2 regions of the Bradyrhizobium ferriligni genome follow, and region 1 is predicted to be linked to the other one. Evidence: predicted binding sites of a transcription regulator. Region 1 holds the regulator's gene; the other holds the start of a gene.

Region 1 (15,098 bases):
GCGCGCGCTTTCGGGACGCTCGGTGACGCGCGGCGAATATTGCGGATCGACCAGCACGACGTCGGCGCCGGACGCCTGAAGGCGCGCCACGCCGTCCTCGACCTGCTTGGCGGTCTCGGCGGGATCGAGGTTGCGCAGCACCGCGTTGGTGCCGACCTGCCAGATCACCATGTCGGGATGTACGTCGATCACTTCGGTTTGCAGCCGCGCCATCATCTCGGGCGCGTCCTCGCCGCCCTTGCCGCGATTGAGCACGGTGATGTCGGCGGACGGATACTGCCGGCGCAACTGTCCGGCGAGCCGGTTGGGATAGGTGAATTCCGGCGCCGACGATCCATAGCCCTGGGTCGAGGACGAGCCGAACGCGATGATGACGACCGGCTTGCCGGCGGCAAGCTTGGCCGCGACATGCGGCAGCGAGCCGGTGCTGTTCGGTACGCCCTTGGGCTGCTGACAGGGCACGCGGTGGAAGATGTCGCTGGCGGATTTCGCGGCCTGCTTCACCTTGTCGAGCGCCTTCGCGGCGACGCCGGGTTGCGGCTGCTGAGCGGCGGTCGCTTCGATCGCGGCGGGCCTGCTCGGCTCTGTCTTCGTGGCTTCAGCCTTGGTACCGGATGAGATCGCTGCATGCTGGTCGGCCTGCCCGGTCTGCGCGCGCGACGGCGCGACCCCGAGCAGCGCCAGCACTGCAACAGCGCACAGGCCTCGCCCTGCGGAAGCGCGAAAAGGGAAGGCAAAACGCATTTACTCTGCTTCCTTAATTCTGCTGCACCGGGCCCAGATGGGCCGCATCGATCACGAATTTCGCCAGTGCGCGGCCGAGACAGGCATGAACCTTCTTGGCCAGATCGACACCATGCGAGGTGCTGAACAGGTCAAAATATCCGGCGTCGCTCCACTGCTTCATAATCGCGAACCGGTCGAACAGCGGAACGTCGTGCTGCTGCGCCACCACCTTCATGTTGTCGAGATAGGGCGGCGCAGAGATCATCGTCTCCGTACGCGGGCTGTATTGCAGATTGACCAGCACTACGTCGGTCCCTGCGTCCCGCAACGCAACAACGCCTTCGTTGATGGCGGTACGGAAATCGTCGGGATCGACTGCTCGCATAGCATCGACCGTTCCGGTCTGCCAGATAACCAAAGTAGGCTTTTTTGCTTCAACAAGCTTAACAAGGGTTCCCGCGGTCTCCTCGGCGGTGCTCTTTCCCTGTAATTCTACGGATAGATCGATCGTCGACGACGGCAACGCCTCCTTCAGCGCCGCCTGCAGCGTGGCCGGATAGGCGCTCGCCTCGTTGCCCTGGATGGTCGAGGAGCGGCTGCCGACCACCAGCACGTTGAGCGGCCGGTTGGACTTGATGGCATCGGTGACCTTGGGCAGCGAGCTCTCGCTCGAAAGCAGATAGGCGGGCACGTCGCAGGGCGGCGGCGGTGCCGGCTCCGTTGTGTCGCCGGCGCGCGCGGGCGCCGCCGCCAAACCGGCCGTCAGGCAGGCTGCGAGCAGTGTCAGGCCCAGCATCGTCCGCGCGGACTTCATGCTCCCCCTCCCGCCAGATCGGCGTTGCCGGCGGCGCCTTTTTTCGAGGCGCCTTTGTCGGCGGAGTGCTTGTACCACGAAATGATCCACGCCATGCCGCACATGATGAGGATGCCGCAGACGCTGATCAAGGCGTGCAGTGCGGCACCGCCAGATACTTCGGCAAGCACGAAGTGACCGGCAAAGGCGAGGAAGACCCCGAGACAGAATATCTCAAGCGAGTGCTGGCCACACAGGATCAAAGGTCGCAGCCAGGGCGATTTCAGCCCCGGCCAGTCCTTGGGCAGGAAGCGCACGGTGAGCGCGGCGAGCGCCAGGAAGTGCGCGAACCGCAACACGTCCAGGTCGGTCTTGTTGATCGGATACATCCATTGCTCGATCACCTTCGGCATGATGTGGCCGAGCTGCGGCACGTACCAGGTCAGCGTCACGAAGAACGCCGCGACCAGATAGACGATGCAAATCCACATCGTGATGTTCGACGACAGGATGCGCGACATCCGCCGAGCGCCGCCGAGCGCGCACCAGGCGCCGAACACGAACAGCAATTGCCAGGCGAACGGATTGAACGCCCAGAAGCCGTTCGGATAGGCCGAGAGATAGAGGTCGAACTGCCAGGTCAGCGCGTAGAGCACGACCGAGAGGCCGAGCGTGACGTCGGGCTTCCATTTCATCAGCCACAGGATCAGCGGCAGGAACAGCATCAAGACGATATAGAGCGGCAGCACGTCCATGTTGACGGGACGGAAGCGCAGCAGCAGCGCCTGGACGATGGTGACGTCGGGCTGCTTGAGGAAGTCCATGATCCCCATTTCCTCGCTGTAGAGCGGGTTCTCGAACGAGGTCGCGACATAGGAGATCTCGGCGAGGAAGATCGTGAACAGGAAGACGTGCGCGACATAGATCTGCCAGACCCGGCGCAGGATGCGCGCGGTCGCGATCACGAAGCCGCCCTCCAGCATCGCGCGGCCGTAGACGAAGGCCGCGGTGTAGCCGGAGATGAAGATGAAGATCTCGGTGGCGTCGGAGAAGCCGTAATTGCGGATCGTGAGCCATGTCAGAAGATTGGTCGGCAGATGATCGATGAAGATCAGCCACAGCGCGAGCCCGCGGAACAGATCGAGGCGGAGCTCGCGCTCGCCGGTCGCCGGCAACGTGATCGCGGGCGCAGCAACCTTCGCCTCGGCCTCAGCCTTTACCTCGGCCTTGGCGTCAGCCACCGGCGAACCGGCTATGGGGTCGGCAATCGAGCTCATCAAACACCGTGTCGGCCGCGGACGCCCCGCACGCCGTGCTGAAAAGATAATATCGGTCCGCGAGTTGCCGACAAAGCACGGAGTGCGGCGGCATGCGGCCGCGCTTTAGAGCGGAACTATGTTGAAACCGCGATGAACGGGCCGCCCCTGGGCCGCCTTTTCACGGCCTGGCAGGCGATTGGTTCCGGCGGTTCAATTGGCTATGATGGCGCCCTGTTCGAGCATGATCCGGTCGAAAACGGGCCATGCGCCAGGACCATCGGATTGAGCCGCATGTACCGCGCCGTTACCCGCCAGATCGAAGTCACCGTCGAGCCGAACTTCATGCCGGAGCGCTCGTCGGTCGACCGGCGCGAATATTTCTGGTCGTACAAGATCGTGATCGTCAATTCGGGCCCGGAAACGGTGCAGCTGCGGACGCGGCACTGGATCATCACCGACGCCACCGGCCGCCGCCAGGAGGTGCGCGGCGAGGGCGTGGTCGGCGAGCAGCCGGTGCTCGCGCCCGGCGAGCGCTTCGAATACACGAGCGGCGTGCCGCTGCCGACCGCCTCCGGCTTCATGACCGGCAGCTATCAGATGGTCACCGAAGCCGGCGAGCGCTTCGACATCGACGTGCCGACATTCTCGCTGGATAGCCCGAGCCCGGGCGGCAAAAGGGTGTTGAACTGACGCCTGCATAGCCCGGATGGAGCGAAGCGCAATCCGAGGGCAGGTGCATCCGAGGTTGGAGCGGCCCCGGATTTCGCGGAGCCTGTCATCGGGCGCGCGTTCGCGCGACCCGTTGGCTTCATCCGGGCTACGATGACGAACGCGTCTACTCGACGCCGGCTTCCTGCGGCGTGAACTCATACACCGACGAGCAGAACTCGCAGGTCACGACGACCTTGCCGTCCTTGACCATCTCGGCGCGGTCGTTCGGCGCAAAGCTCTTCAGCATCGACGACACCGCATCGCGCGAGCAGGAGCATTGCGCGCGCAGCGTTTGCGGGTTGAAGACGCGAACGCCGCGTTCGTGGAACAGGCGATAGAGCAGCCGCTCGCCGGACAGATCGGGATCGATCAGCTCGACGTCCTCGACGGTCGAGATCAGCGACTGACCCTCGATCCAGGCGTCATCGTCCGGCACGCTATGCGTGGCGGTGCCTTCCGGCGCATCGCCGGGATGCAGATCGGCCTGCTTGGCGCGCTCGGGCGCCTTGGGCAGGAATTGCAGCAGGATGCCGCCGGCGCGCCAGTGCAGCTTGCCGCCCTCGCCGCCGCGCATCTCCTCGCCGACCGCAAGCCGCACCCGCGTCGGGATCTGCTCCGAGCGCAGGAAATATTCATGGGCTGCCTCTTCCAGGCCGCCGCCGTCGAGCGCGACCAGTCCCTGGTAACGGCTGGTGTTCGAGCCCTGATCGATGGTCATCGCGAGGTGGCCCTTGCCGAGCAGCTCGCCCGAGCTCTGGCCGTTCTTGAGGCGCGATGCGTCGTAGCGCGCATAGGCGCGCAGCCGGTCGGGCGCCTGAAAATCGACGATCAGGAGCGACACCGGACCGTCGGTCCGGGTCTGCAGGATGAAGCGGCCCTCGAACTTGACCGACGAGCCGAGCAGCGTGGTGAGCACGATCGCCTCGCCGAGCAGCTTGCCGACCGCGGGCGGATAATCGTGCTTGTGCAGGATCTCGTCGAGCGCGGGGCCAAGCCGGGTCAGCCGGCCGCGCAGGTCCAGCGCGCCGACCTCGAAGGCCAGCACGGCATCGTCGACAGGAACCGCTGAGGGCGCGCGAACCGGCGCCTCGGGCGTGATTTTGATGTCGGGGGATTGTGAAACCATGGCGCTCTATCTGGGGTCTCGGACCGCAAAACGAAAGGGGTTCACCGGAACGGATCTATCCGTCGTCCCTACGAAAGCAGGGACCCATAACCACCAATGTGAGTTGCTGCATCAAGCTGGGGCCCCAGCCTTCACAACAATTGACAGCGATGGTTATGGGTCCCGGGTCGCGCTGCGCTTGCCCGGGACGACAACGCTTACTGATCTACGACTACGCGACCGCGTCGAAACACCAGGCCAGAATGCCCTTCTGCGCATGCAGGCGGTTTTCCGCCTCGTCGAACACCACGGATTGCGGCCCGTCGATCACCTCGTCGGTGACCTCCTCGCCGCGATGTGCGGGCAGGCAGTGCATGAACAGTGCGTCCGGCTTGGCGAGCGACATCAGCTTGGCATTGACCTGATAGGGCCGCAGCACGTTGTGGCGGTGCTCGCCCTCCTTGTCGCCCATCGACACCCAGGTGTCGGTGACGACGCAGTCGGCGCCGCGCACGGCGGCTTCCGGATCGGTGCCGAGCACGATCGGCGCGCCGGTCGCCTTGATCCAGTCGCGCATCGGCTTCTTCGGCGCCAGCTCCGGCGGGGTCGCGACATTGAGCTGGAACTTGAATCGCTCGGCGGCATGCGCCCAGGAGGCCAGCACGTTGTTGTCGTCGCCGGTCCAGGCCACGGTCTTGCCCTCGATCGAGCCGCGATTTTCCTCATAGGTCATGAGGTCGGCCATCACCTGGCAGGGATGCGAACGCCGGGTCAGGCCGTTGATGACGGGGACGGTGGCGTGAGCCGCGAGCTCGAGCAGCGCGTCATGGTTTAGGATGCGGATCATGATCGCATCGACATAGCGCGACAGCACGCGCGCGGTGTCGGCGATGGTCTCGCCGCGGCCGAGCTGCATCTCGGCGCCGGTCAGCATGATGGATTCACCGCCGAGCTGGCGCATGCCGACGTCGAACGACACCCTTGTGCGGGTCGACGGGCGCTCGAAGATCATCGCCAGCGTCTTGCCTTCGAGCGGCTTCCTGCCCTTCTCATGCGCCTTCAGCTTCGCCTTCATGGCGGCTCCGGCGGACAGCATGTTGCGCAACTCGCCGAGCGGCAGCTCGTTGATATCGAGGAAGTGGCGGACCGGCTTGCTCATCATCCAGCCGCCTTCTTCGGCTGCGCCGCCGGCAATGTCGCGCAGGCGCGCTCGAGCGCAGTGATCGACGTATCGATCTCGGCCTCGGTCACGATCAGCGGCGCCAGGAACCGCACCACATTGTCGCCGGCACCGACGGTGAGCAGCTTTTCGTTGCGCAGTGCTGCGATCAGATCGCCCGACGGCACCACGGCCTTGACGCCTATCAACAGCCCCTCACCGCGCACCTCCGACAGCACGCCGGGATAGCGGTCGACGACGGAAGCGAGCTTCTGCTTGAGCAGCAGCGACATCTTCTGCACATGCTCGAAGAAGCCGGGTTTCAGCATGACGTCGAGCACGGCATTGGCGGCGGCGACCGCGAGCGGATTGCCGCCGAAGGTCGAGCCGTGCGAGCCGGGCGCCATGCCGGCCGCAGCCTGCGCGGTCGCCAGCACCGCGCCGATCGGGAAACCGCCGCCGAGCGCCTTGGCCAGCGACATCACGTCCGGCGTGACGCCGGTACGCTTGTAGGCGAACAGTTCGCCGGTGCGGCCCATGCCGGTCTGCACCTCGTCGAAGGCGAGCAGCAGGCCGTGCTCGTCGCAGAGCGCGCGCAGCGCCTTGAAGAACGCCTGCGGCGCCGAGCGCACGCCGCCCTCGCCCTGCACCGGCTCGATCAGGATGCCGGCGGTGTGCGGGCCGATCGCCTTCTTCACCGCCTCGATGTCGCCATGCGGCACCTGGTCGAAGCCGTCCATCGGCGGGCCGAAGCCCTCGAGATATTTCGCCGAGCCGGTCGCCGCCAGCGTGCCCAGTGTGCGGCCGTGGAAGGCGCCCTCGAAGGTGATGATGCGGTAGCGCTCGCCATGGCCCTTGGAGAAGTGATAGTGGCGGACCAGCTTGATCACGCCCTCCATCGCTTCGGCACCGGAATTGCAGAAGAACACGAAGTCGGCAAAGCTCTGCTCGCACAGCCGCGCGGCAAGCACCTCGCCGTCCGGGCTCTTGAACAGGTTCGACATGTGCCAGAGCTTGGTCGCCTGTTCCTGCAGCGCCTTGACCAGATGCGGATGCGCGTGTCCGAGCGCGTTGACCGCGACGCCCGAGGTGAAATCGAGATAGCGGTCGCCGTTGGTTGCGATCAGCCAGGCGCCCTCACCGCGCTCGAAGCCGAGATCGACCCTGGCGAAGACGGGAAGCAGATGCGACGTGGCAGCGTTGGTCATGGCGTTCACTGACGGTTTTTAAGCCGACAATTGCCGCTGCGCCTTGACGCCAGCGCAGCAACGGCCAGCTTCGGAAAACAAAACGGCCGCCTTTGCGGGCGGCACGTGGCGGGCATTCTATGCTGCGGTCGGTAAGTGTCAATCGTCACGAAGTGGCCTTCCTGCAATGCGAAACGAGCGCAATCCGGAGCATTCCGGTGCGGTGGAAAAGCCTCATCGCAATGCTTAACTGTGTGGGAACATGTGGACGCACGGCCGCGGACTCTTGCGCCAGAGTCACGCCATATTGTAGCGTTTGGCCTGTCGGGTACGACATCTCGTGCGGCAGTACTGGACCCTCTAAGTAGCCTTCGTATCGCGCGTAAACGTTCGGGCGCAAGACCGCGCCCGGCGAGGGCTAAGGGATTCTGGCCGCAGGGATATTTGTCCAGATTGGCTCGCAGCGCCGCTCCAATGATTGGCCGGCGCTACGCGAAGGGAAGAATGCGATGACTGTATTGACCTGGTCCGACGATCGCGTCGAGCAGCTGAAGAAGCTCTGGGAGTCCGGCCTGTCGGCCAGCCAGATCGCGGCGGAACTTGGCAATGTGACGCGAAACGCCGTGATCGGCAAAGTGCATCGGCTCGGCCTCTCCGGCCGCGCCAAGGCACCCTCCACGGCCGCGCCGCGGCAGCGCAAGGCCCGCCCCGCCCAGCACATGATGCGGGTGGCGCGCCCGGTCTCGCGCGGCAACACCGCACTGGCGCACGCCTTCGAGGTCGAGATGGAGCCGGATCCGATCTCCTTCGACAATGTGGTGCCGATGAGCCAGCGGCTGTCGCTGCTCGAGCTCAACGAGGCCACCTGTCACTGGCCGGTCGGCGATCCCTCGAGCCCGGAATTCTTCTTCTGCGGCGGCAAGGCGCTCGCCGGCCTGCCCTATTGCGCGCATCACTCGCGCGTTGCCTACCAGCCCGCCGCCGATCGCCGCCGGCCGTCGGCGAAACCGCAGATCAAGTGAGCACTCGGGAAACCACGGAAGACCTGAAAAACAAATCCCCGCGAAAGCGGGGATTTTTTTGTGGCGCGCAGCCCGTTACATCACCGCCGTCGTCCCGGCGCAGGCCGGGACCCATAACCACGAATGCGTGTTGTTAGAAAGCCGTCCGGCCACGTGCCGATTACACCGGCCGCGGCGTATGGGTCCCGGCTCCCGTGCGCAATTGCGCACTAGGCCGGGACGACACCGTGCTGCGGGCTATGAATCCCGCAACGGCCGTTACGGCTGCGGCTCGGCCTTGGCAAAGCGGTCGTCGAGCGCGTAGCCGGCGCCGCGCACGGTGCGGATCGGATCCTGCTCGCGGCCGGGATTGAGCAGCTTGCGCAGGCGGCCGATGTGCACGTCGACGGTGCGTTCATCGATGTAGATGTCGCGGCCCCAGACGCTGTCGAGCAGCTGCTCGCGGCTGAACACGCGGCCGGGATGCTCGAGGAAGAATTCGAGCAGGCGATACTCGGTCGGCCCGAGATCGATCGGACGGCCGGAGCGCGCCACGCGGCGCTTCTCGCGGTCGAGCTCGATGTCGCCATAGGTCAGCACGGTCGCAAGCCGCTCGGGGCTCGCGCGGCGCAAGAGGCCCTTCACCCGCGCCAGCAGTTCCGGCACCGAGAACGGCTTGACGATGTAATCGTCAGCGCCGGTGGCAAGCCCGCGCACGCGCTCGCTTTCCTCGCCGCGCGCGGTCAGCATGATGATCGGAAGCTGCTTGGTCTCGGGCCGCGCCCGCAGGCGGCGGCACAGCTCGATGCCGGACAGGCCCGGCAGCATCCAGTCGAGCACCACGAGGTCGGGAACGCGCTCCTTCAGCCTCGTGTCGGCATCGTCGCCGCGCCCCACCGTCTCGACATCGTAGCCTTCCGCATCGAGGTTGTAGCGCAACAGCGTCGTCAGCGCTTCCTCGTCTTCGACTACCAGAATGCGTGCGCTCATCGGTTTAAGTTCTTTCTCTGTGGTGATCCGTTGCCCAGACGCAAACCGAAACGCTTAACTTCCTTGAGCATAGTTCCCGCGGAAACGATTTGTCGCGAGGATCGTCCAGTTTCACTCTTGCCGGTTCCGCGCTTGCCGATCATGCCTCAGTTGCCCGGCACCGTGGTGGCAAAAGTGGTCATGTCCCCCTTCGGGCGCTTGTCGGTGATCTGCTGGCCCTCGATCATGTAGAACACGGTCTCTGCGATATTGGTGGCGTGATCGCCGATCCGCTCGATGTTCTTGGCGCAGAACATCAGATGGATGCAGAACGAGATGTTGCGCGGATCTTCCATCATGTAGGTGAGCAGTTCGCGGAACAGCGAGGTGCAGATCGCATCGACCTCCTCGTCGCCCTTCCAGACGTTCATCGCCGCCGGCAGGTCGTGCGCGGCATAGGCGTCGAGCACCGACTTGACCTGCGACAGCACGAGGTCGGTCATGTGCTCGAGGCCGCGGATCAGCTTCAGCGGCTGGAAATCGCTCTCCAGCGCCGCGACGCGCTTGCCCATGTTCTTGGCGAGGTCGCCGATCCGCTCGAGGTCGGTGGCGACGCGCATCGCGCTGACGATCTCACGCAGGTCGATCGCCATCGGCTGGCGGCGCGCGATCGTCAGCACCGCGCGCTCTTCGATGTTGCGCTGCAGATTGTCGATCTCGATGTCGGCGGCGACCACGCGCTTGCCGAGCGCGACGTCGCGACGGATCAGCGCGTCGACCGACTCGGTAATCATCCGTTCGACCAGGCCGCCCATCTCGGCGACCAGGCGGGTCAACTCCTGCAGGTCGCTGTCGAATGCCTTGGCGGTATGTTCAGAAGCCATCGCTTGTCTCCCTCAACCATGTTCCCGGGGATCATGGTTTCGTGTCCTGAATTTTAGCATGACCTGATCGGAAAACCGGTTTCCACTTTTCCGGATCATGCGCCGGTCAACCGAACCGGCCGGTGATGTAGTCCTGGGTGCGCCGATCGCTCGGTGAGGTGAAGATCTTGTTGGTGTCGTCGAACTCGATCAGCTCGCCGAGATACATGAAGGCGGTCTTGTCGGAGACGCGCGCCGCCTGCTGCATGTTGTGGGTGACGATCGCGATCGTGTAGTCCTCGGAGAGCTCCTGGATCAGCTCCTCGACCTTGGCGGTCGAGATCGGGTCGAGCGCCGAGCACGGCTCGTCGAACAGGATCACCTCGGGGCGCACCGCCACGGTGCGCGCGATGCACAGGCGCTGCTGCTGGCCGCCGGAGAGCGACAGGCCGGAGGCGTTCAGCTTGTCCTTGACCTCGTTCCACAGCGCGCCGCCGCGCAGCGCCTTCTCGACCCGGTCGTCCATCTCGGACTTCGAGATCTTCTCGTAGAGGCGGATGCCGAAGGCGATGTTCTCGTAGATCGTCATCGGGAACGGCGTCGGCTTCTGGAACACCATGCCGACCCGCGCGCGCAGCAAGTTGAGGTCGAGCTTGGGGTCGAGAATGTTGGTCTGGTCCAGCATCAGCTGGCCGACCGCGCGCTGGCCCGGATAGAGGTCGTACATCCGGTTGAAGATGCGCAGCAGGGTCGACTTGCCGCAGCCGGACGGGCCGATGAACGCCGTGACGCGGTTGGTGCCGAGCGTCAGGTTGATGTTCTTCAGCGCGTGGTGCTCGCCGTAATAGAAGTTGAGGTTGCGCACCGTGACTTTCGGCGGCGCTTCCGGCAGCGGAACCTGGGGAACGTGGCCCGCGGCAGTCGTGGAGACGGAAAGCTCGGTCATTTTGCGGCCCTTTCGGCACCAAGGATACGCGCGCCGATATTCAACGCGAGCACGGTGAATGTGATGAGCAGCGCACCGCTCCACGCCAGCTCTTTCCAGTAGGCGTAGGGGCTCTGCACGAAGTTGTTGATGGTCACCGGCAGGTTGGCCATCGTCTTGGTCAGATCTAGGCTGAAGAACTGGTTCGACAGCGCGGTGAACAGCAGCGGCGCGGTCTCGCCGGCGACGCGGGCGGTCGCCAGCAGCACGCCGGTGATCAGACCCGATCGCGCCGCACGATAGGCGATCCGCTTGATCACCAGCGAACGCGGCAGGCCGAGCGCGGAGGCGGCCTCGCGCAGCGGATTGGGCACCAAGAGCAGCATGTCCTCGGTGGTGCGCAGCACGACGGGGATCACGATCACCGCGAGCGCGAGACTGCCTGCGATCGCCGAGAAGCCGCGCATCGGCACCACCACCGCACCATAGATGAACAGGCCGATGATGATCGAGGGCGCGCTGAGCAGGATGTCGTTGATGAAGCGGATCACCGAGGTCAGCTTGTCGTGCTTGCCGTATTCGGCGAGGTAGGTGCCGGCGAACAGGCCGAGCGGCGCGCCGATGCCGACGCCGATCGCGGTCATGATGACCGAGCCGACGATGGCGTTGAGCAGGCCGCCTTCGGTCGAGCCGGGCGGCGGCGTGTTCTGGGTGAACAGCTGCACGCTGAGGCCGGCGAGGCCGTTATAGAGCAGCGTGATCAGGATCAGCGCCAGCCAGGTGACGCCGAACAGCGCGGCGCCGACACAGAGTGCGCGGATGACGATGTCGCTGCGGCGGCGGGATTTGTAGATCGGGTTCATGGCGTTACTTCCCCGCCTTCTTTTCAAGCCGCATCAGCATCAGCCGCGCGCCGGCGAGCACGAAGAAGGTCAGCACGAACAGCAGCAGGCCGAGCAGGATCAGGCCGGACTGGTGCAGGCCGTCGCTCTCGGCGAATTCGCTTGCGATCGCCGCCGAGATCGTGGTGCCCGGCGCGAAGATCGACGACGAGATGCGGAACGAGTTGCCGATGATGAAGGTCACCGCCATGGTCTCGCCGAGCGCGCGGCCGAGCGCCAGCATGATGCCGCCGATCACGCCGACGCGGGTGTAGGGGATCACGACGCTGCGGACGACCTCCCAGGTGGTGCAGCCCATGCCGTAGGCGGCCTCTTTCAGCACCGGCGGCACGGTCTTGAACACGTCGACCGAGATCGCGGTGATGAAGGGCAGCACCATGATCGCAAGGATCAGCGCAGCGTTGAACAGGCTGAGATAGGACGGCGGGCCGGCGAACACCGCGCCCAGCACCGGGACGCCCTCGAAGATCCGGATCATGAAAGGCTGGAACGTGTTGGCCAGGAACGGGCCAAGCACGAAGAAGCCCCACATGCCGTAGATGATCGAGGGGATGCCGGCGAGCAGCTCGATCGCGATGCCGATCGGGCGGCGCAGCACTTGCGGGCAGAGCTCGGTGAGGAACACGGCGATGCCGATGCCGACCGGAATGGCGATCAGCATCGCGATGACCGAGGTGATCAGCGTGCCGTAGATCGGGCCGAGCGCGCCGAGTACCGGCGGATCGGCCGAGGGTGCCCAGCGCTGCGTCCAGAGGAAGGCGAAGCCGTATTCCTTCATCGCCGGCCAGGCGCCGACGATCAGCGACAGGATGATGCCGCCGAGGATCAACAGGACCGAAATCGCCGAGATGCGGGTGATCCAATAGAAGGTGAGGTCACCGAGCCTGAAGGCGCTGAGGGCCTTGGCGCGATCGTAAGGTCCCGCGGCTTCCATCACATCGCTCTGAACAGCCATGTCTGCCACGCCAATCCCCTCTTTAGTATGCAAAAGCCACGCAAACCGCTACGCCCCGAAGCGATCTTCACTGACGCATTTGGCCGGGCGTCGTCGTTCCAGCCACGCCCCTTGAGGCGCGAACCCCGGCCTCGATCCCGCGCTTGTTGCCGCGGTGATGGAGACCGGGTCTTGGTCGCTCAACCTGTGCCGCGATCGAGTCGGCACAGGTCCTGCCGCAAAGTTGGACTTAGCTCTTGATGTCAGAGGACCAGGTCTTCTCGATCAGCTTGACGACCGCGTCCGGCATCGGGATGTAGTCGAGCTCTTCGGCTGCCTTGTCGCCCTTCTCGAAGGCGTACTTGAAGAACTTGAGCGCTTCCTGCGAGGCCGCCTTGTCGGTCGAGTCCTTGTGCATCAGGATGAAGGTCGCCGCGGTGATCGGCCAGGAGGCTTCGCCCGGCTGGTCGGTCAGGATCACGTAGTAGCCGGGAGCCTTGGCCCAGTCGGCGTTCGACGCGGCGGCCTGGAAGGCAGCGATGGTCGGCTGCACGGTCTTGCCGGCCTTGTTGACCAAGCCGGTGTAGGTCAGCTTGTTCTGCTTGGCATAGGCGTATTCGACATAGCCGATCGCGTTCTTGGTCTGGCTGATGTTGCCGGCAACGCCTTCGTTGCCCTTGGCGCCGACGCCGACCGGCCATTCGACCGCGGTGCCGGAACCGACCTTGGACTTCCAGTCGGCGTTCGACTTGGAGAGATAGTCGGTGAAGTTGAAGGTGGTGCCCGAACCGTCCGAACGGCGCACGACGGTGATCGCATCGCCCGGCAGGGTCAGCTTCGGATTGAGCTTGGCGATCGCCGCGTCATTCCACTTGGTGATCTTGCCGAGATAGATGTCGCCGAGCACTTCGCCCGACAGGATCAGGTCGCCCGGCTTGATGCCTTCGAGGTTCACGACCGGGACGATCGCGCCCATCACCATCGGCCACTGGACGAGGCCGTCCTTCTCGAGCTGCTCGTGCTTGAGCGGCGCGTCGGTGGCGCCGAAGGTCACGGTCTTGGCCTGGATCTGCTTGATGCCGGCGCCGGAGCCGATCGACTGGTAGTTCAGACCATTGCCGGTCTCCTTTTTGTAGGCGTCAGCCCACTTCGAATAGATCGGGAACGGAAACGTCGCGCCCGCGCCGGTAATATCGGCAGCGAAGGCCGACGTCGAAGCGGCGATCATGCCGGCTGCGACGATTGCTTTGATGAAATTCATGGGTTGTCTCCATCCAGTGAGCGAAGCGCCGAATGCGCCCGATCGCGCTCACGCCGGTCCATCTAGGAGCGGTCGGTGCTGCTTTTACGAAGGTTGGATGACAGTTGGATGACAGCGCTAAGCAGCTGAAAATGCTTAGCTTTGGGTTGGCAACGGGGTCTTCGGCCGGGGAAAACAGGCGGTAAAAGTGGCGCCGTTCTTCGGCACGCTCTCGATCAAAAGACGCCCGCGATGACGGTTAAGAATATGTTTCACCAGCGATAATCCAAGGCCCGTTCCGCCCTGGTTACGGCTGTCGCCGACGTCGACCCGGTAGAAGCGCTCGGTCAGCCGCGGCAGGTGCTCCGGGGCGATGCCAGGGCCGAAATCCCGTACCATGACACGGATTTCGGGGGTCCCCTCGCCCGATGCACCCGAAACGGCCTGATTCAGCGACACTATGACGCGGCCCCCGGAGGCGCCGTATTTGAGGGCATTCTCGATCAGGTTCTCGAACAGGCGGAGCAGTTCCTCGCGGTCCCCGGCGATCATGACCGGGGCCTGAGGCAGGTCGACCTCGATCTCGACCTGGCGCTCGCTGGCCAGCGCCTCGAGCCCGTCGGCCACCTGGCGGATGATCGGCACGATATCGATCGAGGCCTCGGGCCGCACATGGGCCGACAGTTCGACCCGCGACAGCGACAGCAAGTCGTCGATCAGCCGCGCCATGCGGGTCGCCTGGGTGTGCATGATGCCGAGGAAGCGCTCGCGCGCCCGCGCGTCCTCGCGCGCCGGCCCCTGCAGCGTGTCTATGAAGCCGGACAAGGCGGCGAGCGGCGTGCGCAGCTCATGGCTGGCATTGGCGACGAAGTCGGCACGCATCTCCTCGACTCGGCGCAGCGGCGTCAGGTCGTGGAAGGTCATCAGCATGCACTTCTCGGTGCCGCCGAACTGGGTCGGCACCGGCACCGGCGTAATCACCAGTTCCATCCAGCGATCGACCGGAACGTGGTCGGTATAGGTGGCGCGGCGGGGCTCGGTGGTCGCGATCGCCTCGCGCAGCGCGGTGATGATCTCCGGCGAACGCAGGGCAAATTGCGCCAGTTCGTTCTTGCGCAGCGCCGGCGCGAGCTGCGCCGCGGCGGTGTTGAGATGGATGACGCGGCCGGCGCGATCGAGCAGCACGGCGGGATCCGGCATGCCGGCGACGACCGCGCTGACCGCGGCGGCCTCGACCGGATTGACGCCGCGGACATCCTCGCGCGAGGTTCCGGCATCATGCAGCCGCCATGGCACCAGCGCCGCGGCCGCGATGCAGACGAAC
Region 2 (15,098 bases), on a different contig from region 1:
GTGCAGTGCGAACAGTTTGAGGCCCGGCGCGATCTTCGGCGCCTGCGGAAAGAGATCTGGCACGTCCTCGGAGCGGACCTGCTTCACATAGGCGATATGACCTTCGCCCAGATGGGCCAGCGCTTCCGGCGTGACGCTCTCGGATTCGATGGTGGTGGTACTCAGTTCACTCATGGTCTCGACTCCTCAGTCAGATAAGCGGTCGAGTCCGCTCGTTGTTTCTATTATTCGTGCTCATTGATAGCGATTGTCTTAATGACCCGTTCAGGTTCCGGCCTGGCCAGGTCAATCGACAACAACCCGTTCTTCAGATCCGCGCCCAGCACCTGCATCCCCTCCGCCAGCACGAAGGTGCGCTGGAAGTGGCGCGCGGCGATGCCGCGATGGATGTATTGCCGAGCCTTGTCGTCCTGCTGACGGCCGCGGATGACGAGCTGATTTTCCTCAATAGTTACATCGAGTTGGTCGCGGGTGAAGCCCGCCACCGCCAATGTGATGCGCAGCCGTTCAGGCTGCCCGTTGGTACGGTCGCACCGCTCGATGTTGTACGGAGGATAGCCGTCTGCGCCCTTCACGACGCGGTCGAGCGCACGCTCGATCTCGTCGAATCCCAGAAGGAACGGACTGGACAACGATGGAACACGAGACATTACAAAGTCCTCTCGAAGCGACTTTGAGGGGCCCTTGCGGCGCCCCATGCAACCGGCGGGCCGTCTGGCCTCCGGTCAGTGAGGGATATGGGGGCGATCTGGATAGCGTTCAAGCAGCCCCGAAACCAGCCTAAACGCCCGCAACATGGGGGTAAATTCTTCCCGATCGGTTACTCCCCGACGCGCTTGCGGCCGTCGGCGGTAAAAAGGTGCAGCTTGTCGCGGGGGGCGACGGCCCGGATCCGCTCGCCGATGGCGGGACCCGAGACACCGGGAACCCGGACGATCACCTCGCCCGGCGGCAGCTCGCCCGGATTGGCGGCAACGCCCTGCTCCTCGCGCTGGCGGCTGCCGTAGACGAAGGTCTCGGCGCCGACATGCTCGATCGCCTCGACCGTGAGGCCAAGCGCAACACCGCCGGATCCGGTCTCGCTCGAGATCACGAAATCCTCCGGCCGGATCCCGACAATGCCGGCGCCGTCGGCGCCCGTGATCTGGGACTTCAGCTCGTCCGCGCGCAGCGGCATCAGGTTCATCGGCGGGGCGCCGATGAAGGAGGCGACGAAGGTGGTCGCCGGCTTCTGGTAGATGTCCAGCGGATTACCGACCTGCTCGACCTGGCCGCCGTTCATGACGACGAGGATGTCGGCGAGCGTCATCGCCTCGAGCTGGTCGTGGGTGACGTAGATCGACGTGGTGTTGAGCCGGCGCTGCAGTTTGCGGATCTCGACCCGCATCGCGATGCGCAGCTTGGCGTCCAGGTTCGACAGCGGCTCGTCGAACAGGAACACTTTCGGCTGGCGCACGATGGCGCGGCCCATCGCGACGCGTTGGCGCTGGCCGCCGGAAAGCTGGCGCGGCTTGCGCTCCAGCATCGGCGAGAGTTCGAGGACGCGCGCGGCTTCCTCGACGCGGGTCTTGATCTCGGCCTCGGCCATGCCGCGGTTGCGCAGGCCGTAGGCCATGTTGTTGTAGACGCTCATATGCGGATAGAGCGCGTAGTTCTGGAACACCATCGCGATGTCGCGATCGGCGGGCTCGACCTGGTTGACGACGCGGCCGCCGATGTCGATTTCGCCGCCGGTGATAGTCTCGAGCCCCGCGACCATGCGGAGCAGCGTGGACTTGCCGCAGCCGGATGGGCCGACCAGCACGCAGAACTGGCCGTCGCCGACGTCGACATCGACGCCCTTGATGGCCTCGAAGCCACCGGGATAGGTCTTGCGGACGCTGCGCAGCGTGACGTTAGCCATTACTTTTCCGTCTCCACCAATCCGCGCACGAACAGTTTCTGCATCACGACGACGACGAACACCGGCGGCAACATCGCGAGCAACGCGGTCGCCATCACGATCGGCCATTCGGTCAGCGCATCGGTCGTCGTGATCATCTTGCGGATGCCGACCTGGATGGTCTGCATATCGTCGCGCGTCGTGATCAGAAGCGGCCAGAGATATTGATTCCAGCCGAGGATGAAGAGGATCACGAACAGCGCCGCCATGTTGGTGCGCGACAGCGGCAGCAGCGTATCCCAGAAGAAGCGGACCGGGCCCGCGCCGTCGATCCGCGAGGCCTCCAGCAACTCATCCGGCACGGTCATGAAGAACTGCCGGAACAGCAGCGTCGCGGTGGCTGACGCAATCAGCGGCAGCGAGAGGCCGGCATAGCTGTCGAGCAGGTGCAGATCGGCGACGATCTTGTAGGTCGGATAGATGCGCACCTCGACCGGCAGCATCAAGGTGATGAAGATGATCCAGAAGATCGCCATCCGGAACGGAAACCGGAAATAGACGATCGCGTAGGCCGAGATGATTGAGATCGCGATTTTGCCGACCGCGATCAAGAGCGCCATGATCAGCGAGTTCAGCATCATGTTGAGCACAGGCTCGCGGGTCGAGCCGCTCGTGCCGACAAACAGCGTCTGGTAGTAGGTCTGGAGGAAATGGCCGCCGGGCAGCAGCGACATCTGGCCGTTGGCGATCACGGCGTTGTCCTGGGTCGAGGCGACCAGGGCGAGATAGACCGGGAAGGCGACGATCGCGATCCCGATCCACAGGATGGCGTGAGCCAGATAGCGCTGGAAGCCCTCCTCCTCGACCATCAGTAGGTCACCTTGCGTTCGACGAACCGGAACTGGATCGCCGTCAGCATGACGACGATTACCATCAGGATGACCGACTGCGCCGCCGACGAGCCGAGATTGCCGCCGAGCAGGCCGTCCGTATAGACCTTGTAGACCAGCGTCTCGGTCGCCTTGCCGGGACCGCCGCGGGTCATGGTGTCGATGATGCCGAAGGTGTCGAAGAAGGCGTAGACGATGTTGATGACCAAGAGGAAGAAGATGGTCGGCGACAGCAGCGGGAAGATCACGGTCCAGAACCGCCGCATCGGACGGGCGCCGTCGATCGCAGCGGCCTCGATCACGCTTTTCGGGATGCTCTGCAGCCCGGCGAGGAAGAACAGGAAATTGTAGGAGATCTGCTTCCAGGCCGCGGCGAGGATGATCAGGGCCGCCGCCTGGTTGCCGTCGAGCAGCGGATTCCAGTCGATGCCCATGGCGCGCAGATAGCGCGACAGCACGCCGAGCGAGGGGTGCAGCATGAACACCCAGAGCACGCCGACCACCGGCGGCGCCACCGCATAGGGCCAGATCAGCAGCGTGCGATACAGCGTCGAGCCGCGTAGCGGCCTGTCGGCCATGACCGCGAGCAGCAGCGCGAAGGACAGCGAGGAGACCGCGATCGCGAACGAGAACACGAAGGTTCGGACGATCGCCGCGAAATAGGCCGGCTCCTTGAACAGATCGAGATAGTTCTCGAACCAGACGAAGCTGGTGGAGAGACCGAAAGCGTCCTGCAGCAGGAAGGATTGGATCACCGCCTGCACGGCCGGCCAGTAGAAAAAGATCAGGACGATCGCGAGTTGCGGGGCAACCAGCGCGTAAGGCAACAGCTTTGACTGGAAAATCGCTTGCTTTTGCATGGGCTCGGAAGAAGGGCAGGCCGCGGATGCGGCCTTCCGGTTGATGGCCCTAAAGCGCGATGAGATGAGGTCGGATCGTCATCGCGCTTTAGCTTGTCGTCTGGGCATGATCTTTTCGGAAAGCCGCTTCGCGTCTTTCCGGATCATGCCCGAAGGCATCATGTCAGCGGACGGCGGTCTTTTCAAACTGCCGCAGCATCTGGTTGCCGCGCTCGACGGCGGCGTCCAGCGCCTGCTTGGCGGTCTTCTTGCCGGCCAGCGCCTGCTCGATCTCCTCCGACCACATGTCGCGCAGCTGCACCATGTTGCCGAGGCGCAGGCCGCGGGAATTCGCGGTCGGCTCCTTGTTGGTGAGCTCGAGCAGCGGGGTCTCGAGATAGGGCTGGTCCTTGTAGAAGCCCTCTTCCTTGGCCTTGGCATAGGCGGCCTTGGTGATCGGCAGATAGCCCGAGGCCCTGTGGATCCAGATCTGGCGGTCGGTGTCCGAGAGGAAGGTCAGGAACTTGGCCACGCCCTTGTATTCCTCGGCCGACTTGCCGCCCATCACCCAGAGCGAGGCGCCGCCGATGATCGAGTTCTGCGGCGCGCCCTTGACGTCGGGATAATACGGCATCGGTGCCGCGGTGAAGTTGAACTTGGCCTGCGCCTTGACGTTACCGAAGAAGGCTGACGAGGTCAGGTAGATCGGGCATTCGCCCGAGGTGAAGCGGCCTTCGCCGGTATTGGTGCGGCCGGCATAGTCGTAGGTCTTGTCCTTCTGCAGCTCGACGAGGTTCTCGAGATGCTTGACCTGCAGCGGGCCGTTGAACTCGAGCACGGTGTCGAAGCCGTCGAGGCCGTTGGCCTTGCTGGCGAGCGGCACATTGTGCCAGGCCGAGAGCTGTTCGAGATTGACCCAGGTGACCCACGAGCCGGAGAAGCCGCAGGTAGCGTAGCCGGCTGCCTTCAGCTTCTTGGCGTCGTCGAACACTTGCGGCCAGGTCTTCGGAATCTCCGCGATGTTGGCCTTCTTCAGCGCATCGAGATTGATCCACATCACCGTCGACGACGAGTTGAAGGGGAACGACAGCATCTCGCCCTTGGAGGTCGAGTAGTAGCCGGTGATCGCGGGCAGATAGACGCTCGGATCGAACTTCTCGCCGGCGTCGGCCATCAGCTTGTAGACCGGTTTGACGGCGCCGGTGGCGGCCATCATCGTCGCGGTGCCGACCTCGAACACCTGCATGATATGCGGAGCGTTGCCGGCGCGGAACGCGGCGATGCCGGCGTTCATGGTGTCGGCGTAGCCGCCCTTGTAGGTCGGGATCACCTTGTAGTCGGATTGCGAGGCGTTGAAGTCGTTGGCCAGCTTGACGATGACGTCGTTGTTGGCGCCGGTCATCGCGTGCCACCACTGGATCTCGGTCACCGCAAACGCGGGCGACGCGAATGCAAACGCGGCAGCGGCTGCCGCGGCAGCGCCTAGTCGTCGAAAGAACATCAAAACCCTCCCAATTGGAACATCATCTTTCGTTGCGCGCGTTATCAGCGCCGGATGACGTTCAAATGACCGTATAAACGAAAGTCATGGTAGGGGGGAAGCCGAAGCGAAGGGAAGCGGTAAAAAAGGCGAAGACCGCAGCCGGCTCCGTGCGGTGCAGCGCCAGACGCGACGTTGCACCGCAGGGCTAACGGATGGTCGCGCTAGCGCTTGCGCTGGGGGCCGCAGACCACGCCCTTTTCAACCAGGCCGTTGATCTCGTCCTTCGAGTAGCCGAACTCGCCGAGCACTTCCGCAGCGTGCTGGCTGAACTTCGGCGGCGTGCGGCGCAGGTTCGGCTTGGTGCGTTCGAGGCGGATCGGCGAGGCGACGCCCTTGTACCAATCCTTCTCGATGACGTCGCCGCGATGAATGGTGTGCGGGTTGGTCAGCGCCTGGTCGATCTTCTGCACCGGGCCGGCCGGCAGGCCGGCGGCGAGCAGCCGGTTGCACAGCGGCTCGGCCTCGTGCTGGCTGAACACCGCGGCCAGCTCGACGCGGAGCGCATCGCGGTTGGCGATGCGGTCCTTGTTGCGGGCAAAGCGCGGGTCGGTGCCGAGCTCGGGCTTGCCGATCTCCTTGGCGAGCTTGCGGAAGGTGCCGTCATTGCCGACGCCGATGAAGATGTTGTCGGTCTTGGTCGGGAAGATCGCGTAAGGAACGAGGTTGGGGTGCTCGTTGCCGGTCAGCGACGGCGGCTTGCCATGCATGAAATAGTTCGCGGTGTGCGGATGCATGATCGCAAGCCCGGTCTCGTACAACGTCGTCTCGATGAACTGGCCGATCCCCGAGCGCTGCCGCTCCGACAGCGCCATCAGGATGCCGATCGTGGCGTAGAGTCCGGTGGTGATGTCGACCAGCGGCACGCCGATCCGCATCGGGCCGCTCTCCGGCGAGCCGGTCGCCGCGATCATGCCGGTCATCGCCTGGATGATCGCGTCATAGCCGGGATTGCCGCCGCGCGGGCCGTCGGCGCCGAAGCCGGAGATCCGGCAATGCACGAGGCGCGGAAATTTCGCGCGCAGCACGTCGTTGCCGATGCCCCATTTGTCGAGCGTGCCCGGCTTGAAATTCTCGATCAGCACGTCGGCCGTCTCGAGCATCTTCATCAGCACCGCGCGGCCGCCCTCGGAGGCGAGGTCGAGGCCGATCGAGCGCTTGTTGCGGTTGATGCCGACGAAATAGGCTGCGTCTTCCTCGTGGAAGGGAGGGCCCCAGTCGCGCACCTCGTCGCCGGCGGGCGGCTCGACCTTGATCACGTCGGCGCCGTGGTCAGCAAGGATCTGGGTGCAATACGGGCCGCCGAGCACGCGCGTCAGATCGATCACGCGCAGGCCGGTCATCGCGCCCGTAGCCGCTGGGGTATTCATGGAAACAACCTTCGCTCAGTTGGGATCAGATAACGAGGGTCCCAGAGCTAACGGTCTTCAGCCGGGGCAGCAATGCTTCCGTCGGCGCAGGCCCATGCAGCAGGCGGCGCATGCGTTCGCCAAGCGAACCAGCCGCTGAAAGAGCAATAGTCCGCCACGTGTCGCGGCGGACCATTGCGTGATGTGGAATTAGACGACGCTCAGCTTGACGTCGACATTGCCGCGGGTCGCGTTGGAATAGGGGCACACATGATGGGCCTTCTCGACCAGCGCTTCAGCGTCGGCGCGGGAAAGGCCGGGCAGCGACACCGCGAGCTCGACCGCGAGGCCGAAGCCGCCTTCCGAGCGCGGGCCGATGCCGACCGTCGAGGTCACCGAGGCGTCGGCGGGAACCTTGGGGCCGCCCTGCGAGGCCACGAACTTCATCGCGCCGATGAAGCAGGCGGCATAGCCGGCCGCGAACAGCTGCTCCGGATTGTTGCCGGCACCGCCGCCGCCACCGAGCTCCTTCGGGGTCGTGAGCTTGACATCGAGCGCGCCGTCGAGCGTTGCCGCATGGCCGTCGCGGCCGCCGGTTGCCTTGGCGCTGGTCTTGTAGAGCACGTTCACAGACATCGTGGTCTCCCTTGGTGGGTGTGGACTTGAATTCGACGACGTATGTATTGCACGCAAATAGATTGTGCACAATATAAAATATGCGGCCTCACATTTAATTGTTCGCAATTGAATCCGCGGTCCCGAGAGCCCAGAATGACCCGGAAACGAGATGGATTCGATGGGAATCATGGCCAGGAAACCGACGGCGGCGGATCAGGCGCTGCGGCTCGATAACCAGATCTGCTTTGCGGTCTATTCGACCGCGCACGCCTTCAACCGCGTCTACAAGCCGCTGCTCGACCGGCTCGGGCTGACCTATCCGCAGTATCTCGTGATGCTGGCGCTGTGGGAGCGCGACGACGTGGCGGTGAAGGACCTCGGCGAGCGCCTGTTCCTGGATTCCGGCACGCTGACGCCGCTGTTGAAGCGGCTGGAGGCGGCGGAGTTGATCAAGCGGACGCGCAGCACCGCGGACGAGCGGGTGGTGCTGATCGCGCTGACGCCGCAGGGCCACGCGCTGCGCGACAAGGCCAAGGCCGTGCCGCAGTCGATCCTCGCGGCCTCGGACTGCACCGTTAGCGAACTGATGGCGATGAAGGACGAGATCGTCGCGCTGCGCGACCGGCTGAATGCGGTGCTGGGGGAGTAGGGGGCGGGCGGGGCGGTTAGAGGCGCTTCTTGGCGAAGGCGCGGCCGGAGTGGGATTTGAGATATTTCTCGAAGGCCAACGCTTTGTACTTGTCGGGAAATGCGCAGTACCAGACCAAGTCCCACGGCATAAATTTTGAGGTGTGCGCCGATTTGCCGGCGTTGTGCTCAGGAAGCCGGCGCTTCAGATCTTCGGTCGCGCCGACATATTCCTGATCAGGGAAGTTGATGCTGCGGAGGATGTAGACGTACCACATTCGCATCCACTGAAGCCGGACGGGGGTAGAGCCCTTGGCAGTCCGTCTTCTCCCTTCGGGCTACGCCGGACACCACGCTTCGCCCTTCAGGCAACTCGTGGCTGCGCCACGCGTAGCCCGAAGGGCGAAGCGTGGTGGAGCCAGGCGGGATCGAACCGCCGACCTCTTGCATGCCATGCAAGCGCTCTCCCAGCTGAGCTATGGCCCCTTATCCAGTAGGGATGATCCTGGGGGATCAATCCCGGCCCGCGCGGCCTACACGACTCGCGCGGCAGCACCGTTGATCATAGATCGGCGCCGATCTCAAGTCTCTTCGTCGCCGCCGACGTCACCAATAATGTCGGTGACGTCCTCATCGCCCTCTTCCTCGTCGGCGATGAAGGTCGAATCGTCGTCGTCATCGTCGTCGATGGTCTCATCGACCTCGATATCGTCCTCGGATTCGGGAACCTGGGCCTTGACCTTCCCGGTGTTCTCCTCGGCATCGGCCTCCTCGAGCGAGACCATCTCTTCGGCCTCGGCGGGCTCCGGCATGTCGGCTGCGGTCGCAGGCGAAGTGACGGTGGCGCCACGGCCCCGCGGCGGGGCGACCGGCGCGATCGGCACGACTTCGCCGGTATAGGGCGAGATCACCGGATTCTTGTTGAGGTCGTAGAACTTCTTGCCCGTGGTCGGGCAAATGCGCTTGGTTCCGAGCTCGGACTTGGCCACGTGGTAATCCCAGAATTTTCCTGAAAAACGGAGCTTCACTTGGCTAGTTGAGAGGCTGCTGTCAATAGCGGTTTGCGCGCAAGTGACGGGCGCGTGACGTGGTGTTGCCTATGTGATACCTGCCGCGGCGCGAGAGGACACAATCTTGGCCCAATCTGACACCCCGACCCCGCTGGAATCGCGCGCGTGCGGCCCCCTGGCCGGCACCGTCCGCGTTCCCGGCGACAAATCGATTTCCCACCGTGCCCTGATCCTGGGGGCGCTTTCGGTCGGCGAAACCCGCATTTCCGGCCTCCTGGAGGGCGAGGACGTCCTCAATACCGCCAAATCCATGCGCGCGCTGGGCGCGAAAGTGGAGCGGACGGCGCCGTTTACCTGGTCGGTCGCAGGCGTCGGCGTCGGCGGCTTCGCCCAGCCTGCCGCGCCGCTCGATTTCGGCAATTCCGGCACCGGCTGCCGGCTGGTGATGGGCGCGGTGGCCGGCTGCCCGATCGTCGCCATTTTCGACGGCGATGCCTCGCTGCGCTCGCGGCCGATGCGCCGCATCCTCGACCCGCTGGAGCTGATGGGCGCCCGAACCAGCGACATAAGGGAGGGCGGCCGGCTGCCGCTCACCCTGCACGGCGCCCGCTATCCGGTGCCGATCGTCTACAAGACGCCGGTCGCCTCGGCCCAGATCAAGTCCGCGGTGCTGCTGGCGGGGCTCTCCGCCCCCGGCATCACCACTGTGATCGAGCAGGAGGCGAGCCGCGACCACACCGAGCTGATGCTGAAGCATTTCGGTGCCGAGATCTCCTCCGAGAAGGAAGGCAGCCACGGCAGGCGAATTTCGCTGAATGGCGAGCCCGAGCTGCACGGCGCCAACGTCGTGGTGCCCGCCGATCCGTCCTCCGCGTCGTTCCCGATCGTGGCCGCACTGATCGTCGAAGGCTCCGATGTCGTGTTCTCCGACGTGATGACCAATCCGCTGCGCACCGGCCTGTTCACCACGCTGCGCGAGATGGGCGCCTCGATCGAGGAGAGCGATGTCCGCGGCGATGCCGGCGAGCCGATGGCGCAGCTGCGGGTGCGGGCCTCGAAGCTGAAGGGCGTCGAGGTGCCGCCGGAGCGCGCGCCGTCGATGATCGACGAATATTTGGTGCTGGCGGTCGCGGCTGCCTTCGCCGAGGGCACCACGATCATGCACGGCCTGCAGGAACTGCGCGTCAAGGAATCCGACCGCCTTGAAGCAACCGCCGACATGCTGCGGGTCAACGGCGTCAAGGTGGAGGTGTCCGGCGACGATCTGATCGTCGAGGGCCGCGGCCATGTTCCGGGCGGCGGCCTTGTTGCCACCCATATGGATCATCGCATCGCGATGTCGGCGCTGGTGATGGGCTGCGCCTCCGATCGGCCGGTGAAGATCGATGACACCGGCTTCATCGCCACCAGTTTTCCGGATTTCATCCCGATGATGCGCGCGCTCGGAGCTGATTTCGCATGATCATCGCCATCGACGGACCCGCCGCCTCGGGCAAGGGCACGCTCGGCAAGCGGCTCGCCCACCACTACGGATACCGCCATCTCGACACCGGCGTGATCTACCGCGCGGTGGCCTATGCGATGATGCAAGCCGGTGCCGAGCTCAGCAACGAGGTGCTGGCCGTGGCTGCGGCGCTCGAACTCGACCCCGAAAAGTTCGGCAATCCGATCCTGAAGACCCAGAAGGTCGGCGATGCCGCCTCGGTGGTGTCGGCCATTCCGCAGGTTCGCGAGGTGCTGGTGAACTTTCAGCGCCAGTTCGCCGCCGATCCGCCCGGTGCGGTGCTCGATGGACGCGACATCGGTACCGTGATCTGCCCGGATGCCGACGTGAAGATCTTCGTGGTCGCCGATCCCCGCGTGCGGGCACGGCGGCGCACGCTGGAGGCGCGCGCCCGCGGCGAGGACGCCGACGAACAGGCTGTGCTCGCCGACATCCTCAAGCGCGACGAGCGGGACAAGAACCGGGCGATTGCACCCCTGCGGCCGGCTCCGGACGCCCACACGCTGGACAATTCCAATCTGGACATCGAGGCCGGCGTCCGCGCCGCCATCGCCATCGTCGAGGCGGCGCGCGCCAGGCGCTAGAACAGCAGGCATGGCGGGCGGGTTTGGCCCGAAAACCCAGCAAAATGGGGCATTTCCTGCTTGCCGAAAGCAGCCTGCAGGGCTATATCAGCGCCGTTCGGAGCAGCATCGACCATGTCGAGGCCGTGTCTGAGCGGGCCGGCGATGGGTTTGAGCTATTCCTCAAACGAAACCAACGCCGCATCTGGAGGAACGCCCGCTCCCAGGTCTTGAAGTCGATATTTTCGTTTCAGGCTCCGCATCAATCAAACGTACCGAACGTGCAGTCTTGCTGCCGGCCCGCTGTTGCACCTCCTGCAATGAGCGGTCGTCAGGGTTTGCGGAGCCCTGACACTTCACGCACGGTGCGCCCATCAACCCGAACGGCCGGCGAGATCCCGCATCTGGAGAACAAATGGTTTCGAATTCTGCGTCTTCTTACACCCCGACCCGCGATGATTTCGCGGCGATGCTTGATGAATCCTTTGCCGGCGGCAATTTGCAGGAAAGCTCCGTCATCAAGGGCAAGGTGGTTGCAATTGAGAAGGACATGGCCGTCATCGACGTCGGCCTGAAGACCGAAGGTCGCGTTGCGCTGCGCGAATTCGCCGGCCCCGGCCGTGAAAGCGATCTGAAGGTCGGTGACGAAGTCGAGGTGTTCCTCGACCGTATCGAGAATGCGCTCGGCGAAGCCGTGCTGTCGCGCGACAAGGCGCGCCGCGAGGAAAGCTGGGGCAAGCTCGAGAAGGCGTTCCAGAACAACGAAAAGGTCAACGGCGTCATCTTCAACCAGGTCAAGGGCGGCTTCACGGTCGACCTCGACGGTGCGGTGGCCTTCCTGCCGCGCTCGCAGGTCGACATTCGTCCGATCCGCGACGTTGCGCCGCTGATGAACAATTCGCAGCCGTTCCAGATCCTCAAGATGGACCGCCGCCGCGGCAACATCGTGGTGTCGCGCCGCACTGTTCTCGAAGAGACCCGCGCCGAGCAGCGCCAGGAGCTGGTGCAGAACCTCGAAGAAGGTCAGGTGATCGACGGCGTGGTCAAGAACATCACCGATTACGGTGCGTTCGTTGATCTCGGCGGCATCGACGGCCTGCTGCACGTGACCGATATCGCCTGGCGCCGCGTCAACCACCCGACCGAGGTGCTGACCATCGGCCAGACGGTGAAGGTCAAGATCATCAAGATCAACCACGAGACGCACCGCATCTCGCTCGGCATGAAGCAGCTGTTGGATGATCCGTGGCAGGGCATCGAAGCCAAGTACCCGCTGGGTGCCCGCTTCACCGGCCGCGTCACCAACATCACCGACTACGGCGCGTTCGTCGAGCTCGAGCCGGGCATCGAAGGCCTGATCCACGTCTCCGAGATGTCGTGGACCAAGAAGAACATGCACCCCGGCAAGATCGTTTCGACCTCGCAGGAAGTCGAAGTGCAGGTGCTGGAAGTGGATTCGGTCAAGCGCCGCATCTCGCTCGGTCTCAAGCAGACCATGCGCAATCCCTGGGAAGTCTTCGTCGAGAAGTTCCCGGTCGGTTCGGTGGTCGAGGGCGAGGTCAAGAACAAGACCGAGTTCGGTCTGTTCCTGGGTCTCGAGGGCGATGTCGACGGCATGGTCCACCTCTCCGACCTCGACTGGAAGCTTCCGGGCGAGCAGGTCATCGACAACTTCAAGAAGGGCGACATGGTCAAGGCCGTGGTGCTCGATGTCGATGTCGAGAAGGAGCGCATCTCGCTCGGCGTCAAGCAACTCGAAGGCGACCCCTTCGCCGAGCCGGGCGACGTCAAGAAGGGCGCGGTCGTGACTTGCGAAGTGCTCGAAGTGAAGGAGAGCGGCATCGAGGTCCGGATTTCGGGCACCGAGTTCACCACCTTCATCAAGCGGTCCGAGCTGGCCCGCGACCGCAACGACCAGCGCGCCGAGCGCTTCGCCGTCGGCGAGAAGGTCGATGCCCGCGTCATCCAGTTCGACAAGAAGGCCCGCAAGGTGCAGGTCTCGATCAAGGCGTTGGAAGTCGCCGAAGAGAAGGAAGCCATCGCGCAGTACGGCTCCTCCGACTCGGGTGCGACGCTTGGCGACATCCTCGGCACCGCGCTGAAGAACCGCGGCACCGACAAGTAAGCGTTCGCACGATTTGAGCGAACAATCGGGGCCCCGGCGCAAGCCGGGGCCCTTTTGTTTGTTTTGCCGCGTAGCCCGGATGGAGCGAAGCGCAATCCGGGGGTCCCTACGTCGCTGCGAGATCTTCCCGGATTACGCTTCGCTCCATCCGGGCTACGGATTTCTCTTCTCCTTCCCCCTGAAAGGGGGAAGGTCGGGATGGGGGTCAGCCGCGACTGACGCTGTATGTGGAGGGAGCAGATCCCCACCCGCTTTGCTCTCGCGAGCAAAGCGACCTCCCCTTTTCAAGGGGAGGTTGGAGCCTTGTTTTCTTCATATTGCGTCGCAATTGATGTATTTGGCTAAGCTGATAGTGACGCTGCGACTGCAAAACGCGCGGATTGCGCGCTGACCATTTCTGGAGAGATCGGATGTCGCTGGATTCAGACGTGATCGTCGATCGCCGCCGCATCAGGCGCAAACTGACGTTCTGGCGCGTCGCCGCCGCGGTCATTGCGATCGCGGCCATCGTGGGCGTGGGCGTGGTCGCCGCCGGCGGACGCGGCACCTTTTCGACATCGAACACGATCGCGCGGGTCAATATCGACGGACTGATCCGCAGCGACCAGGATCGCGTCGAGGCGCTGGAGCGGCTCGGCAAGTCGAGCTATGCGGCTGTTGTCGTGCACATCAATTCGCCCGGCGGCACCACGGCGGGCTCCGAGCAGCTTTACGACTCGCTGATGCAGCTGAAGGCGAAGAAGCCGCTTGTCGTCGTGGTCGAGGGATTGGCCGCCTCGGGCGGCTACATCACGGCGATCGCCTCCGATCATATCGTCGCCCAGCAGACCTCGCTGGTCGGCTCGATCGGCGTGCTCTTCCAGTATCCGAACGTTTCGGAATTGCTCAAGACTGTCGGCGTGAAAATGGAGGAGATCAAATCTTCTCCGCTGAAGGCGGCGCCCAACGGCTTCGAGCCGACCAGCCCGGAGGCCCGCGCCGCGATCGATGGTCTCGTCAAGGACTCCTATGCATGGTTCCGTGGATTGGTGAAGCAACGGCGCGGCATGGACGACGCCCTGCTGGAGAAGGTTGCGGACGGACGCGTCTTCACCGGCCGGCAGGCAGTCGATCTCAAGCTGGTCGATCAGCTGGGAGACGAGAAGACCGCGATCGCCTGGCTGGTTGCGGAGAAGAAGGTCAAAAGCGACCTGCCGGTGCGCAATTACAAGCTCAATCCGCGGTTCGGCGACCTGACCTTCCTGCGCACGGCGGCGTCCGTGACGCTCGATGCGTTCGGTCTTGGCGCGATCGCGCGGCGGATCGAGCAGGGTGGCGTGGCCGAGGCAGTCGACCGGTTCGGGCTTGACGGCATGCTGGCGCTGTGGAGCCCGGCTGGAACCAACTGATCGGCTGCCAAAGGCGTGCTCGTCAGGCTATTCCCGCTTTGCGGGAATCGCCGCATGCCCCAATTGGGCTATTTGTCACGTGATTTCACGACGCTCTAAATCGATTTAGCGTCTTGACAGTGCACGGCATTTTCACGGAAATGGGTTTCCGCAAGAGCCCGGATCCCACTTTCGATGATCAAATCCGAACTTGTTCAGCGTATCGCCGAGCACAACCCGCACCTCTACCAGCGGGATGTCGAGAACATTGTGAATGCGATTCTCGATGAAATCGTCGCGGCGCTGGCTCGTGGCGACCGTGTCGAACTGCGCGGTTTCGGCGCATTCTCGGTGAAGCACCGCCCGGCGCGCGCCGGCCGCAATCCACGCACCGGCGAGCATGTGCCGGTCGACCAGAAGAGCGTGCCGTTCTTCAAGACCGGCAAGGAAATGCGCGAGCGCCTCAACCGCGACGTGACCGAGGCGGGCGCCGCCAAGGTCGATGCGCCCAAGGCTGATGCTTAAGGTCGACGCCTAAGGCGCGACGTCAGGCGTTGCCGTGTTGCGGGCGATGCGCCCGCATTTGCTCCATCGCTGCGAGAGATGGTCATGCGAAAGTTCTTCACGGCAGTGGTCGTCATTCCGCTCGGACTGATCTTCATCATTTTTGCAGTCGCCAACCGTCACTGGGTGACGGTGTCGTTCGATCCCTTCAATTCGGTGACCCCCACGGTTGCGGTCACGCTGCCGCTGTTCGTCGTCATCATCGCCTCCGCGATCCTGG

Evidence for each region. The regulator PhoB, encoded in region 1, activates phosphate uptake and scavenging genes when phosphate is short. The targets are predictions, from matches to a motif close to TGTCATNNANCTGTCAT.
Region 2: ugpB (sn-glycerol-3-phosphate ABC transporter substrate-binding protein UgpB) is a predicted target of PhoB. The motif match lies at 5,167-5,183, and genes of this name have one in related genera.

What each region holds. Positions count from the first base shown of each region.
Region 1 covers NZ_JBXEJO010000018.1:48,526-63,623, forward strand. The annotation lists gene AC1VNY_RS13030 (SGNH/GDSL hydrolase family protein) at 1-744, opposite strand, end outside; gene AC1VNY_RS13035 (SGNH/GDSL hydrolase family protein) at 758-1,540, opposite strand; gene AC1VNY_RS13040 (OpgC domain-containing protein) at 1,537-2,796, opposite strand; gene apaG (Co2+/Mg2+ efflux protein ApaG) at 3,070-3,468, shown strand; gene AC1VNY_RS13050 (Hsp33 family molecular chaperone) at 3,614-4,615, opposite strand; gene argF (ornithine carbamoyltransferase) at 4,827-5,753, opposite strand; gene AC1VNY_RS13060 (acetylornithine transaminase) at 5,753-6,961, opposite strand; gene AC1VNY_RS13065 (GcrA family cell cycle regulator) at 7,450-7,962, shown strand; gene phoB (phosphate regulon transcriptional regulator PhoB) at 8,221-8,931, opposite strand; gene phoU (phosphate signaling complex protein PhoU) at 9,078-9,794, opposite strand; gene pstB (phosphate ABC transporter ATP-binding protein PstB) at 9,901-10,719, opposite strand; gene pstA (phosphate ABC transporter permease PstA) at 10,716-11,561, opposite strand; gene pstC (phosphate ABC transporter permease subunit PstC) at 11,566-12,555, opposite strand; gene pstS (phosphate ABC transporter substrate-binding protein PstS) at 12,785-13,795, opposite strand; gene AC1VNY_RS13100 (ATP-binding protein) at 13,931-15,098, opposite strand, start outside.
Region 2 covers NZ_JBXEJO010000024.1:73,675-88,772, reverse strand. The annotation lists gene AC1VNY_RS16420 (BQ00720 family protein) at 1-174, opposite strand, end outside; gene AC1VNY_RS16415 (Hsp20 family protein) at 225-650, opposite strand; gene AC1VNY_RS16410 (sn-glycerol-3-phosphate import ATP-binding protein UgpC) at 821-1,903, opposite strand; gene ugpE (sn-glycerol-3-phosphate ABC transporter permease UgpE) at 1,903-2,751, opposite strand; gene ugpA (sn-glycerol-3-phosphate ABC transporter permease UgpA) at 2,751-3,632, opposite strand; gene ugpB (sn-glycerol-3-phosphate ABC transporter substrate-binding protein UgpB) at 3,796-5,112, opposite strand; gene AC1VNY_RS16390 (CaiB/BaiF CoA transferase family protein) at 5,316-6,521, opposite strand; gene AC1VNY_RS16385 (organic hydroperoxide resistance protein) at 6,711-7,136, opposite strand; gene AC1VNY_RS16380 (MarR family winged helix-turn-helix transcriptional regulator) at 7,306-7,767, shown strand; gene AC1VNY_RS16375 (GIY-YIG nuclease family protein) at 7,784-8,023, opposite strand; tRNA gene AC1VNY_RS16370 (tRNA-Ala) at 8,156-8,231, opposite strand; gene AC1VNY_RS16365 (TIGR02300 family protein) at 8,327-8,734, opposite strand; gene aroA (3-phosphoshikimate 1-carboxyvinyltransferase) at 8,880-10,217, shown strand; gene cmk ((d)CMP kinase) at 10,214-10,843, shown strand; gene rpsA (30S ribosomal protein S1) at 11,238-12,947, shown strand; gene sppA (signal peptide peptidase SppA) at 13,358-14,335, shown strand; gene AC1VNY_RS16340 (integration host factor subunit beta) at 14,510-14,839, shown strand; gene AC1VNY_RS16335 (LapA family protein) at 14,924-15,098, shown strand, end outside.